One region of the Streptomyces sp. NPDC041713 genome, then DNA from elsewhere that is predicted to be linked to it. Evidence: riboswitches for the same ligand, from Rfam matches in the RefSeq annotation. Region 1 holds a riboswitch; each other region holds the start of a gene.
The links. Region 1 has a riboswitch for cyclic di-AMP ahead of ACZ6CV_RS36600 (transglycosylase SLT domain-containing protein). Riboswitches for the same ligand answer to the same signal wherever they lie in the genome.

Region 1 (3,277 bases):
TGTCGACCTCCAGCTCCAGCAGGCGGGGAGCCTCGCACCGGCGCACGATGGTGTGCCCCGACAGCTCCCACGGCCCCAGCCGCACGGTGTACTCGATACGCGATCCCGTCTGCGGCCACGCGTCGTCGACGGGCTTGGACTCGTGGGTGCCGACCACCCACTCGCCATAACGGGTGCCGTCCTCCAGGACCGCCCAGACATCGCGCGGCGGGCGTTCGATCAGTCGGTGCCGTACAGCCATGATGCGTTCCCGTCCGTCATCGTCGGTTGACCCGTGACCGACCGGGTGCCCGGCCGCCGCAGACTCACCCCTTCATCACACCAGCCATCGGCCCCACCCGCCGCCTGCCGCACCCCGACCGGGTACCCGCCCCCGCCCTCGGCGACGCCTGCGCGGGGCCGGGACATGCCCGAGCCCCGGCACGCGGGGGGTGTGCCGGGGCTCGGGGCGGGAGCGGGGGAGGGGAGAGGGTGCTCCCGGTGGCTCCTAGTAGGGGCCGTTGACGTTGTCGATCGAGCCGTACCGGTCGGCCGCGTAGTTGCAGGCGGCGGTGATGTTGGCGACCGGGTCGTAGCTGTCCGTGGAGGTGCCGGGCAGGTGGTAGGCGTCGAAGGTGGGGCCGATGACCTGCAGGAGTCCCTTGGAGGGCGTGCCGGCGACGGCGTTGGAGTCCCAGTTGTTGATGGCCATCGGGTTGCCGGAGGACTCGCGCATGACGTTGCGGTGGATGCCCTCGTAGGAGGCGGGGATGCCGTGCTGGGCCAGGATGTCGAGCGACTCCCTGATCCACCCGTCGAGGTTGTTGGCGTAGGTCTTCTTCGCCGGGGCGACGGCGGGCTGGGCGGCCGCCTTATCGCGCGCGGAGCGGTCGGCGCGCTGGGCCGGCTCGGAGCCCTTGCCCGCGAGGGTGAGCTTGACTCCGGGGCGTATGAGCTGCGGGTTGCCGCCCAGGACGCCGCGGTTGTCCTCGTAGAGCTTCTTCCAGCCGCCGCTGACGGAGTGGTCCTTGGCGATCTTGGAGAGGGAGTCGCCCGCGGCGACGACGTAGGTGCCGGGGGCCGCGGCGGGCTTGACGGCCGGAGCGGCCTGCGCCGCGCTCGCGCCGGTCGCGCCGAGCACCGGGAGGACGAGCACGGCCCCGCCCGTGCCGGCGGCGGCGATGCCCCGGTGCAGCGAGCTGGACTTGGGACGGCGGTGCTTTCCCTTTGCGGGCATGACGAATTCCTCTCCGTCGCCTGCGAGGTGAGCTGTCGGGTTCGGACGGGAGATGTCCGGTCGCACTGCATGCGACTTCACCCCGAGCCATGCCGGAATCCCGGAACGGCGCTTACCTGGGTCCCCCGCTCCTGCCGTGCGTAAGTGAGTGGGTGGGAAGGGCTTCCGGGCAGCGGCAGGATTCGGCGTTCAGCCCGGGATTGACGGTGACGTTAAGCGAGAAAGCCCGGACGGAACAAGGCAAGAATTCGAAAGACGAATACGTGGCCCCGCCCCCCGGCCCCGGGAGCGGCCCCGCACGCAAAGATCGAATAACTCAACTTTCTTTCCCCGGAACGGAAATGCGCACAACGGCGCCTCCCGGCACCACGCACCCCGACGTGACACATTTCACGGAACGAAGCACGGGAAAAGTGACTCACGACCGCACCGGTGCCGGTCATTCCACCGGATATACCTGCGATGAGTACAGAACTCCCCGTACGCCTCCAAGGCGACCAATTCACACGAAACTGGGCAACACAAAAAGGTAACTTTCCCCCCAAATCAGGCATAAGGCGTACGGTGTTGAGCCGGTCACATCCGCGCGCGCGAGTCCCGCACTCCCCGGCCCCAGGGCTGGACCAACCAACCCGGCACCCACCTCAACTCGCCCAGAGAACAGAGATAAGGGGACCGGAAGAGCCCACCTGAGCAGGCGACAGAAAGAAAAGAGACGAAGAGAATGAACGAGGTTGGAGAAGGCCGATCAAAGACAGAACGAAGAGCGCGCCGGACAATGCCGCATTCCGCGCCCGAAGGTGACGTACTGTCGGGAACAAAGCAGAGAGGCCGAACTCACCTGCACCCGGGTCGCGTTGTGACAAATTCACTCGCCTCCCGTCGACCGACGCCGGCCGATTGGCCCCGTACCGCCCGTAACAGCAAGGCGAGTTGACGAAAACCGGCCCCTGGCCAACGCGCCCCCCCAGAGCCCGCCCCTGCGGACGAAAACCTGAAGCACGCCCTGGAAGGAACAGCGATGAACAAGCCCGCCTACGTCTACACCATCTACATCGACACCACCCCCGAAAAGCTCTGGGAGGGACTGACCACCCCCGAATTCCTGAAGCAGTACCACGGCGGCTGGGCACCCTCCTCCGACTGGAAGGTCGGCTCCAAGGTGCTGTGGCCCGTCGAGGACGGCGGCGAACCCCAGGACCTCGGCCAGGTCGTCACCGAGTCACAGCCCGGCAGGCGACTCGCCTACACCTGGCACACGCTGCAGCCGATGCACCAGGAAATGTTCGGCATGAGCGACGAGGACTTCGCCGAGGCGGCCAAGGAACGCTCCAAGGTCACCTTCGACATCGAACCGGCCGAAGACCCGGCCCTGGGCATGAAACTGACCATCACCCACGACGGCTTCACCACACCCGACTCCAAGATGCTCGAAGGCGTCAGCGGCGGCTGGACCATGATGCTGTCGCACCTGAAGACCCTCCTCGAAAAGCCCTGACCCCTCAGACCCCAGGCCACCCGGCCGCCGTCCGATGACGGCGGCCGCCCCCGCGACAACGCCCAGGCCGGTAACTCCGGCTGCGGCCAAGAACTTTGCCCCCACGTGAAGGAACTCCACGCCGGTTCTTCCTCGCCTTGCAGATGCCGCCTGCTCATCGCACGCTCCTTTCCTGTCGCGTCCGAAATCCCTGCGGGCTGCACCCTTCTGCAGGGGGAGGGGTGGAGCCTCCTGGCCCACGCGTCGCCGATCTTGGTGCCGTAACTTATGCGTGGAAAGGACACACGCGGCCGCAAAGCTCTACCTCATCGCGTCGCCCAACCGATTGGAGAGCACGAGATGAGTGCAGGCGAGGGCAAGAGACATGGCTGGCGGTATGCCGCCGCAGCCGCCGGTGTGACGGTGGGAATGCTCGCCGTCCCGGCATGCGGAGCCGACGGCGCGCCACAGCCCGCAAAGACGCATGCCTCCCCTTCGCCCGGGGCACAGACTGAGCCAGAGTCCGACTTCAAGGGCGCCTACGTCGCCGGGTACACCGAAGGCCGCAGGGTCTACGACGAGGG
Region 2 (3,277 bases), on a different contig from region 1:
CGGTCGGAGAGGTCGAGGGATTCCTGGAGCCGCTCGGGGGTGATGTTGGAGGCGGCGATGGCGCGCACCTTGCCGTCCCGCACCAGCCCGTCGAGCGTCCCGATGATCTCCTCCACCGGGACCGAAGGGTCGTCGTAGTGCGTGTAGTAGAGGTCGATGTAGTCGGTGCCGAGGCGGCGCAGCGACGCGTCGATGCCGCCCTTGATGGTGGCCGGGGAGAGGCCCTTGAACTCGGGGTGGGCGCCGACCTTCGTGGCGATGACGACGTCGGAGCGGTTGCCGCGTTCGGCCAGCCACTCGCCGACGAGGGTCTCGGACTCACCGCCCTGGTTGCCGTCCACCCAGGCCGAGTAGACGTCGGCGGTGTCGATGAAGTTGCCGCCCGCGGCGGTGTAGGCGTCGAGGACGGCGAAGGAGGCGGCCCGGTCGGCGGTCCAGCCGAAGACGTTGCCGCCCAGGGAGAGCGGGAAGACCTCGAGGTCGGAGGAGCCGAGCGTACGCAGATAAGTCATGCGTTCCTCAACAAGCACACCGGAAACGGAATTCCGTGCACGCACCACCGGACCGACCGGCGGCCCTGGCGTCGGGGGGATGTCGCCAGGACCGCCGGAGTACGGAGACCCGGACCGCGGAGACCCGGACCGCAGGGGCGCGGACCTCAGGGATACCTCAGGGATACCTCAGGGATTCAGGCCCTTGCCCTGCAGCCAGCCGAGCGGGTCGATCCCGGTGCCGTCGGGCGTGTGGACCTCCATGTGGAGGTGCGGCCCGGTGACGTTGCCGGTCGCGCCGACGCGGCCGATGACCTCGCCGGTGGTGACCTTCTGGCCCGCGCTGACATTGAGCGAGGACTGGTGGCAGTACCAGACCTCCGTGCCGTCCTCGAGTTCGAGCACGGTGCGGTAGCCGTACGCGCCCGCCCAGCCGGCCTCCTTGACGGTGCCGGTGTGCACGGCCTTGAGCGGCGTGCCCGTCGGCGCGGCGAAGTCGAGGCCGGTGTGGTGGCCGGAGGACCACATGGCGCCGGCGTCGCCGAAGTGCGAGGTGAGGGTGTACGAGGAGGTCGGGATGGCGTAGCTCTTGGCGAGCTTGGCCAGGCGCGCGGCCTCGGCCTTGGCCTTGCGGGCCTCCTCCGCCTTCTGCTTCTTGGCGGCGGCCTCGGCGTCGGCCTTCTTCTCGGCGGCCTTCTGCTGGGCGGCGGCCTCTTCGGCGGCCTTCTTGACGGCGGCGTCCTCGGCGGCGGTCCGTACGGCGGCGTCCGCCTGGTGCTGCTGGTTCTCGGCCTGCTGCATGATGCGGGTGCGCAGTGCCTCGCCCGCGTCGGTGGTGCCCTGCTCGGCGTCGACGGAGCTGACGCCGGCGGCGGTGAGCGGGGCGGACGCGGCGACGGTCGTCGTGGCGTCGGAGGAGTCGTCGGCCAGCAAGGAGCCCACGCCCGGCAGGGACTTGGCCTCGGGCAGCGAGTCGGCGACGGCGTCCACGCCCGGCAGGTCGGGCATCGATATGGAGACCGGCGGCTTGCCTTCCTGCGCGGTGGCGATGCCGCCCGCGCCGACGGCGGCGATGACGCCCACGCCGAGGACGGTGGAGCTGCGGGCGAGCCCGCCGCCGCCCTTCTTGTGCACACGGTGCCTGCCGCGGACGGGCCGGACGGAATCCTCGGTGGGGTTCCACTCCTCGAAGGAGTCCTCGTCGTACCCGCCGAAGTCGTCGTCATTCGGTATGTACACGGCTTGGGGGGCAGGCCGGTTGGACGCCACTGGGGCGCACTCCTTTCCTTCCTTCTCGCCTACCGGGTTAGCTGACGGGTTCGGAGCAGGAAGGTCTCCTACGGGCAGCTGCCGACGTGTGCGCGCATGACTGGTTCGAGGCATGCGTGCAGGCGCGGCAGAGGTCCGATTCACCCCAAGTTAGTGGTTCCCCGGCTCCCTTGCGGGATTAGGCGCGTGCGCGCGGAGCCGCCTCTAGTGACGGCTGGGACGACCGCGCTGCGTTATCGAACGTTAATAGACAGCGGGTCGGTATTCCAAGCTGTTCCGGTTGATCGTTAACGCCGATCGGCTGTACGTACCGGGACACGCGGGGGCGGAACGGGGCGAGTTGGCCCCGCCTTGGTCCACACCGGAATTTCACATTCCCTTGACAGTACGTCAGTTGTTATGCGGAGCGGTGCACTTCAGTCACCGGTGGTGACGTCGGGATCCCCGGCGACCGGCCGGCGCACCGCGAGCAACGCCATGTCGTCCGTCATCCGGCCCCCGGTGTGCCGCCGCACCTCCTCCGCGAGCGCGGCGAGCAGCGCCCGCGGGCCCCCGCGCCCGGGGAAGATCCGCCCGCCGAGCCGGGTCGCGGGATCGTAGAACTCCCCCGCCGCGTCCCGCGCCTCCGACAGGCCGTCCGTGTAGAAGAGCAGCGTCGCGCCGGGCGGGAACTCGGTCTCGTCGGCCCGGTCCGGCCAGATGCCGAGATCGCCCATGCCGAGCGGCAGCGCGGGCTCGCTCGCCGACATGACGCACAGCCGCCCGTCGCCGCGCAGCAGCAGCGGGGACGGGTGCCCCCGGTTGATCAGCCGTACCCGGCCGTCGGCGTGCCGGAACTCGGCGAGGACGGCGGTGGTGAAGCCCTCGAACGCGTCGAGGCCGTCGCGCCGGGTGCCCTCGCGGGCCAGCGCCCGCTCCAGGCGCTGCGCCACGGCCTCCAGGGTGGCCTCCTGCTCGGCGGCCTCCCGGAAGGCGCCGATGACGACGGCGACCGCGGCGACCGCGCCCATGCCCTTGCCTCGTACGTCGCCGACGATGAGCCGGACCCCGTGCGGGGTGTCCTGCACGGCGTACAGATCCCCCCCGATGAAGGCGTCTGCCTGCGCGGCCTCGTACCGCGCGGCGATGTCGAGCCCGCCGATCCGCGGGTCCGGCTCGGGCAGCACGGCGCGCTGGGTCGTCTCGGCGATGGAACGTGCGTTGGCGAGCCGGTCGTTGCCGCGGCGCACGACGCGGTTGATGACGATCGCGAGGGCCGCGACGGTGACCACGGTGAGCACCTCGGTGACGGCCTCCACGTGGCTGCTGCTCACGTTCCCGACGTGCAGGACGAGGACGGCGGCGGTGGCGGCGGCGCCGGTCAGGACGGTGCTCAGGAGCGAGTAGAAGGGGGCGGCGATCAGCGGGGCGGCCGTGAAGAGGGGCGCGGCGGTGAACTCGGGCGGGGTCGAGACGTCGTACACGACCCCGACGAGGAGCAGCAGCAGGGGGAGCGCGCGGACGAACGTCCGCTCGTG
Region 3 (3,277 bases), on a different contig from region 1:
CTGGCCGCAGTTGGTGGCGACGGCCAGGTCGGCGATGGTGACGTCCTCGGTCTCGCCGGAGCGGTGGGACATCATGCACTTGAAGCCGTTGCGCTGGGCCATCTCGACGGCGTCCAGGGTCTCGGTCAGCGAGCCGATCTGGTTGACCTTGACGAGCAGGGCGTTGGCCGAGTTCTCCTCGATGCCGCGGGCCAGGCGCTCGGGGTTGGTGACGAACAGGTCGTCGCCGACGAGCTGCACCTTGTCGCCGAGCTGCTCGGTGATGGTGTTCCAGCCGGCCCAGTCGTCCTCGAACAGCGGGTCCTCGATGGAGACCAGCGGGTACGAGGCGACGAGCTCCGCGTAGTACTCGGTCATCTCGGCGGCCGAGCGGGACTTGCCCTCGAACTCGTAGGAGCCGTCCTTGTAGAACTCGGAGGCGGCGACGTCGAGCGCCAGCGCGACCTGCTCGCCCGGGACGTAACCGGCCTGCTTGATGGCCTCCAGGATGAGGTCGAGCGCGGCGCGGTTGGAGTCCAGGTTCGGGGCGAAGCCGCCCTCGTCGCCGAGGCCGGTGGACAGGCCCTTCTCCTTCAGCACCTTCTTGAGGGTGTGGTAGACCTCGGTGCCCCAGCGCAGCGCCTCGGAGAACGACTCGGCGCCGATCGGCGCGATCATGAACTCCTGGATGTCGACGTTGGAGTCGGCGTGCGACCCGCCGTTCAGGATGTTCATCATCGGGACGGGCAGCAGGTGCGCGTTCGGACCGCCGAGGTAGCGGAACAGCGGCAGGTCGCTGGCCTCGGAGGCGGCGTGCGCGACGGCGAGCGAGACGCCGAGGATGGCGTTGGCGCCGAGCGAGCCCTTGTTGTCGGTGGCGTCCAGGTCGAACATGGCCTGGTCGATCAGGCGCTGCTCGGTGGCGTCGTAGCCGACGAGCTCCGGGCCGATCTGCTCGATGACGGCGAGGACGGCCTTCTCGACACCCTTGCCCTGGTAACGGTTGGGGTCACCGTCACGGAGTTCGATGGCCTCGAAGGCACCGGTGGAGGCACCGGACGGAACGGCGGCACGACCGGTGCTGCCGTCGTCGAGGCCGACCTCGACCTCGACCGTGGGGTTGCCTCGGGAGTCCAGGATTTCCCGGGCTACGACGACGTCGATGGACGGCACGAGCATCTCCTTCTGGGATGTGACGCGTTTACGCGAGCCGCTTCGGCCCTGCGTCTCCTGAGCCTAACCGGCTCCGGGGCTTCAGCCAGCCGACCGCCCGTCCCGTGGGACGGACAAGAGGCGAAATCCCCGGGAAACAGGACGGAAGACCGCGTTTTACTCGCTGGTAGCGAACACGGCGGGGGCGGACATGGCCCCGCCCCGGTGCGTACGGGGGATACGCGCACCGGGGCGGGGAGCCCGTGGGGACGGGGTGGCCGTGCGTCCGCCGAGGCACGGCCGGGTGGGGTCCGGGAGGGTCAGCTCAGGTGCAGCTGCTGGCCCGGGTAGATGAAGTCGGCGTCGTCGATGATGTCGCCGTTGAGCTTGTAGACCTTCTGCCAGCCACCCTTGACGTGGTGCGACTGGGCGATCTTGGAGAGGGTGTCGCCGGTCTCGACCTTGTACTCGCCGTCACCCTTCTTGACCGTCTTGCCGGTCGGGGTCTCGACGGTCTTCTTGGACTCGGTCTGCGGCGTGGGCTGCGGCTTGGGCGCGGCCTGCTTCTGCTCCGGAGCGGCCTGCTGCCGCGTCTGCTGCGGCTGCGGCTTCTCCTGCTGCTGCGGGGCCTGCTCCTGCTGGCCGCCGCCGCTGCTGGGGGAGGCGCCCGAGAGGCCGACGCCGCAGGACGGCCAGGCACCCTTGCCCTGGCCCGCGAGGACCTTCTCGCCGATCTCGATCTGCTGGGCCTTGGAGGCCTTGTCGGCGGACGGCGCGTACTTGGTGCCGCCGTACGCGGCCCAGGTGGACGGCGAGAACTGCAGACCGCCCTGGAAACCGTTGCCGGTGTTGATGGACCAGTTGCCACCGGACTCGCACTGGGCGACGGCGTCCCACTCGGAGGCGGTGGCGGCGGAGGCCGAGCCGGCCGCCATCAGCGGAGCGGCGACGGCCGCGCCGGTCACACCGACGAGGGTGGCGACGCGCGTGGCCTTGGACGGACGACGGTGCTTGCCCTTGCTGGAAAGCAGCATGAGTTGATCCCCTACACCGACGCCTGCGAGGTGAGCTGTCGGGTTCGGGCCGATGTGGTTGCCCGGTCGCACTCCTTGAGCGCGACTTCACCCCTAGCCGTTCCCGTCCGTCTCGCGGCGCTCAGCCTCTCGGCTGCCCCACCCCTCAACGGACGGACCCGGCACAAACCTTGGGTCCCCCGCTCCTGCCCACGGCGCTCTTGAGCGACGACTGTTCCCGTCCGGCCGTTGGCAGGATTCGGCGTACCGACCGGCGGGGCCCACCAGTGGCGAGCGGTGACGACGGTAATCACGTCTTCCACACAATTTCAAAGACGATCAGGGCTTCTGAGACCCATGTCTCACTCGCGCCAAAGCGGACATACGACGCGAAGGCCCCGCCCGACTCTTCGTCAACTACCGTTACTTTTCGCCCAGATCGAGGCTCTGACCGGGGAGGATGAGGTCCGGGTCGGCGCCGACGGTCTTCTTGTTCTCGGCGTAGAGCTCGTGCCAACCGCCCGCCACGTCGAGGTCGTCGGCGATGAGCGAGAGGTTGTCCCCGGAGCGCACCGTGTACGACCCGTCGGCGATGCCGCCGTCGCGGTCGGCGCCGCGCGAGGCGTGCCGTCCCGGACGGTCGCCGCCGGCCCGCTCGCTCTCGTCGACGCCACCGCGGTGGCGTCCCGCCGAGGCGCCGTCCGAGCCCTCGGCGGGCGCGGTCGACCCCTCGGAGCCGGGCGAAGCGGGGTCCTGCGACCCGGACTTGCCGTCGGCGTCCGCGTCACCCGCGTCGACCTTGCCGTCCTTACCGCCCTTGCCGTCCTTTTCGCCGGACTCGTCGTGATTCTTGTCTCGCGCGTCGTCGGCCGAACCGGGCGTGTCGTCGTCCGCGGACGGTTCGCCGGCGTCCGAGGACGGGTCGGCCCTCTCGCCCTTGTCCGCGTCCGTGCCCTTGTTCTTGTCCGCGGAGTCCTTGGCCGCGTCGTCCGTGCCCTTGGCGTCCTCGGAGTCCTCGGCGCCCTTCGAACCGTCGGCCTTGCCGCTCCCGGTCGAGCCGGTGGAGTCGGGCGCGTCGTCCGGGGTCTGCGGGAGCGGGGCTCCGGGGTCGACGTCGGCCGCGGCGCCGCCGT
Region 4 (3,277 bases), on a different contig from region 1:
CACCGCGTCGAGGATCGCGGCGTGTTCGGACCACGTCTCGGCCGGCGCCGCCGGGGACTCCGCCACGTACATCCAGGCGACCTTGTGGCGGAGCTGGGTGAGCAGCGCGCCGAGGCCGGGGCTCGCGGACGCCTGGGCGAGCGTCTCGTGGAACCAGCCGCCCAAGGGCCGCAGATCCTCCCCCAGGCCGCTCCTGGCGCGCTCCTGGCCCAGCCGGACGAGTCCGCGCAGAACCTTCAGGTGCGCGTCGTCGCGGCGCTGTGCGGCGCGTGCCGCGGCGAGCGGTTCGAGCAGCGTCCGCATCTCCAGGAGATCCGCGGCCTCCTGCTCCGTCGGTTCCGCGACGCACGCGCCCGCGTGCCTGCGCGTGACGACGAAACCCTCGGCCTCCAAGGTGCGCAGCGCCTCGCGCACGGGGACGCGCGAGACGCCGTAGCGGCGCGCGAGGAGCTCCTCGGTGAGCCGGCCGCCCCGCGCGTGGACTCCGGCGACGATGTCGTCCCGGATGGCCGTGCTGACCGAGTGCGCCGGAATGCGCGTGACCGGACCTCCGCCCACTGACCGGACCTCCATTGAATTCCCCGCGTCAGGCGGTCGACCCGACGCTCGTCCGGTGACTCTATTGCAGAGTGCCGCGATTTCCGATGGCGTCCGGGAATTCATGGATATCTTTTGGCCACCGCGGGACGAGGCGCCGACACGGCAACGCGAAAGCCCCGGCTCATCAGGAGCCGGGGCTTTCGAAGCGATGCTGCGGGGTTCGCGTCCGTCAGACGTTGACGCCGTGTCCGCGCAGGTACGCGATGGGGTCGATGTCCGAGCCGTAGTCCGGGCCGGTGCGGGCCTCGAAGTGCAGGTGCGGGCCGCTGGCGTTGCCGGTGGCGCCGGAGATGCCTATCTGCTGGCCCGGGGTGACCGTCTGGCCGACGGAGACACCGAGGGAGGACATGTGGCCGTACTGGGTGTACGTGCCGTCGTTCATCTTGATGACCACGTTGTTGCCGTAGGCACCGCCCCAGCCGGCCTCGACGACGGTGCCGGCGCCGACCGCGTGGACCGAGGTGCCGGACGCGGCGTGGAAGTCGATGCCGGTGTGGCTGCCGGAGGACCACATGGCGCCGCCGGTCTGGTAGCCCGTGGAGACGTACGAGCCGGAGATCGGGGAGACGTAGCTGTTCAGGCGCTTGCGCTCGGCCGCGCGGGCTGCGCGCTCCTTGGCCTCGCGCTCCTTCTCGGCCTTCGCCTTGGCCTCGGCCTCGGCCTTGCGCTTCTCCTCGGCGGCCTTCTTCTTGGCGGCCTCTTCGGCCTTCTGGGCGGCAGCGGCGTCGTCGGCGGCCTGGCGCTGGGCGGCCGCCTGCGCGTCGATGTTCTCGGCGAGCGAGTCGCCGACGGAGATGGCCTGGGTGAAGCCGGTGTGCTCGAGGGCCGCGTCATCGGCGGCGGCGAGCGCCGGACCGGCGAGGCCTCCGATGACACCGGTGGTGGTGAGCGCTGCGACGCCCGCGACGTTCGCGGTGGTACGCGTGAGGCGGCTCGGACGACGGTGCTTCCCGGTGGCACGGGTGAACGCCATGAAGCGGCTGATCCTTTCCTTCCCTCTCGCCTACCGGGTTAGCTGACGGGTTCGGAGCAGGAAGGTCTCCTACGGGTTCCTCGCCTCGCGGCAAGGTGCCCGATTCACCCCAGGGGACATGTGGGTCCCCGGCTCCCCTGGCTCGCGCCGTACGGGGACTCGGCGATGACTGTCCGGTGCCGCGGGTGCGGCGTACTGCGCGACGAACAGCCGGACCGACGCTAAGCGGGCGCACTTTCAATCGACAAACAGAACTCGACTTTTGTAGCGCACGCCACAGGGCAGACGGGCAACCTCCGTATGAATCCGGACATATGAGGACCCTGGCGCCCGAAGCGGTCACCAGGGGCTCATTTGTCCGGCCTGACGGTCACTCAGCCGGTGACCACACTCACGTCACCGATCCCGAGGGCCCTGACGGGCTCCTCGATCTGCGCGGCGTCCCCGACGAGGACCGTCACCAGCCGGTCCTCCGGGAAGGCGTTCACGACGGCCGCGGTGGCCTCCACGGTGCCGGTGGCCGCCAGCTGCCGGTACAGCTGCGCCTGGAAGTCGTCCGGCAGGTTCTGCTCGACCTGGTCGGCGAGGGTGGCCGCGACGGAGGCCGCCATCTCGTACTTGAGCGGGGCGACGCCCACCAGGTTCTGCACGGCGACGTCGCGCTCGGCGTCGGTGAGCCCGTCGGCGGCGAGGGTGCGCAGCACCTTCCAGAGGTCGTCGAGCGCCGGGCCGGTGTTCGGGGTGTCCACGGAGCCGCTGATGGCGAGCATCGCGGCGCCCGTGCCGTCCGGCGCCGAACGCAGCACCTGGCCGAACGCCCTGACGCCGTAGGTGTATCCCTTCTCCTCGCGCAGGACGCGGTCCAAGCGGGAGGTGAGGGTGCCGCCCAGGCAGTACGTGCCGAGCACCTGGGCGGGCCAGACGCGGTCGTGCCGGTCGGGGCCGATGCGGCCGATCAGCAGCTGCGTCTGGACCGCGCCGGGGCGGTCCACGATGACGACGCGGCCGCGGTCGTCGGCGGTCACCGGCGGCACCGGGCGTGGCTCGCCTGCGGAGCCGGTCCAGGCACCGACGGTGTCCGCGAGGACGGCGTCCAGGTCGGTGCCGGTCAGGTCGCCGACCACGACGAGGGTGGCCGTGGCGGGCCGGACGTGCTTCTCGTAGAAGGCCCGTACCGCCGCCGAGTCGATGGCGGTGACCGTCTCCTCGGTGCCCTGGCGCGGCCGCGACATGCGCGAGGTCGCCGGGAAGAGCTGCCGGGAGAGCTCCTTGGCGGCGCGCCGCGCGGGGTTGGCGGCCTCGTGCGGGATCTCGTCCAGGCGGTTGCGTACGAGCCGTTCGATCTCGCTGTCGGCGAAGGCCGGGGCCCGCAGCGCGTCGGCGAGCAGGCCGAGCGCCTTGGGGAGCCGGGAGACCGGGACCTCCAGGGAGACGCGGACCCCCGGGTGGTCGGCGTGCGCGTCGAGGGTCGCGCCGCAGCGGTCGAGCTCGGCGGCGAACTCCTCGGCGGAGTGCTTGTCGGTGCCCTCGTTGAACGCCCTCGCCATGATCGTGGCGACGCCGTCGAGGCCCTCGGGCTCGGCGTCCAGGGGCGCTTCGAGGTGGATCTCGACGGCGACCACCTGCTGGCCGGGGCGGTGGCAGCGCAGGACGGTGAGGCCGTTGGGCAGGGTGCCGCGCTGGGGAGCGGGGAAGGCCCAGGGC

Region 2: linked by a shared signal. The riboswitch ahead of ACZ6CV_RS13185 (M23 family metallopeptidase) and the one ahead of ACZ6CV_RS36600 (transglycosylase SLT domain-containing protein) in region 1 are both predicted to bind cyclic di-AMP.
Region 3: linked by a shared signal. The riboswitch ahead of ACZ6CV_RS17015 (transglycosylase family protein) and the one ahead of ACZ6CV_RS36600 (transglycosylase SLT domain-containing protein) in region 1 are both predicted to bind cyclic di-AMP.
Region 4: linked by a shared signal. The riboswitch ahead of ACZ6CV_RS20140 (M23 family metallopeptidase) and the one ahead of ACZ6CV_RS36600 (transglycosylase SLT domain-containing protein) in region 1 are both predicted to bind cyclic di-AMP.

The regions. Positions count from the first base shown of each region.
Region 1 covers NZ_JBVIZY010000024.1:5,190-8,466, reverse strand. Annotated here, with positions in the region: gene ACZ6CV_RS36605 (SRPBCC family protein) at 1-241, opposite strand, end outside; gene ACZ6CV_RS36600 (transglycosylase SLT domain-containing protein) at 488-1,216, opposite strand; cyclic di-AMP (ydaO/yuaA leader) riboswitch at 1,219-1,381, opposite strand; gene ACZ6CV_RS36595 (SRPBCC family protein) at 2,238-2,714, shown strand; gene ACZ6CV_RS36590 (hypothetical protein) at 3,054-3,277, shown strand, end outside.
Region 2 covers NZ_JBVIZY010000003.1:776,179-779,455, reverse strand. Annotated here, with positions in the region: gene ACZ6CV_RS13190 (aldo/keto reductase) at 1-512, opposite strand, end outside; gene ACZ6CV_RS13185 (M23 family metallopeptidase) at 681-1,760, opposite strand; cyclic di-AMP (ydaO/yuaA leader) riboswitch at 1,772-1,955, opposite strand; gene ACZ6CV_RS13180 (PP2C family protein-serine/threonine phosphatase) at 2,177-3,277, opposite strand, start outside.
Region 3 covers NZ_JBVIZY010000005.1:120,832-124,108, forward strand. Annotated here, with positions in the region: gene eno (phosphopyruvate hydratase) at 1-1,152, opposite strand, end outside; gene ACZ6CV_RS17015 (transglycosylase family protein) at 1,452-2,165, opposite strand; cyclic di-AMP (ydaO/yuaA leader) riboswitch at 2,170-2,339, opposite strand; gene ACZ6CV_RS17020 (LysM peptidoglycan-binding domain-containing protein) at 2,568-3,277, opposite strand, start outside.
Region 4 covers NZ_JBVIZY010000006.1:151,371-154,647, reverse strand. Annotated here, with positions in the region: gene ACZ6CV_RS20145 (GntR family transcriptional regulator) at 1-558, opposite strand, end outside; gene ACZ6CV_RS20140 (M23 family metallopeptidase) at 770-1,573, opposite strand; cyclic di-AMP (ydaO/yuaA leader) riboswitch at 1,586-1,748, opposite strand; gene ACZ6CV_RS20135 (M16 family metallopeptidase) at 1,948-3,277, opposite strand, start outside.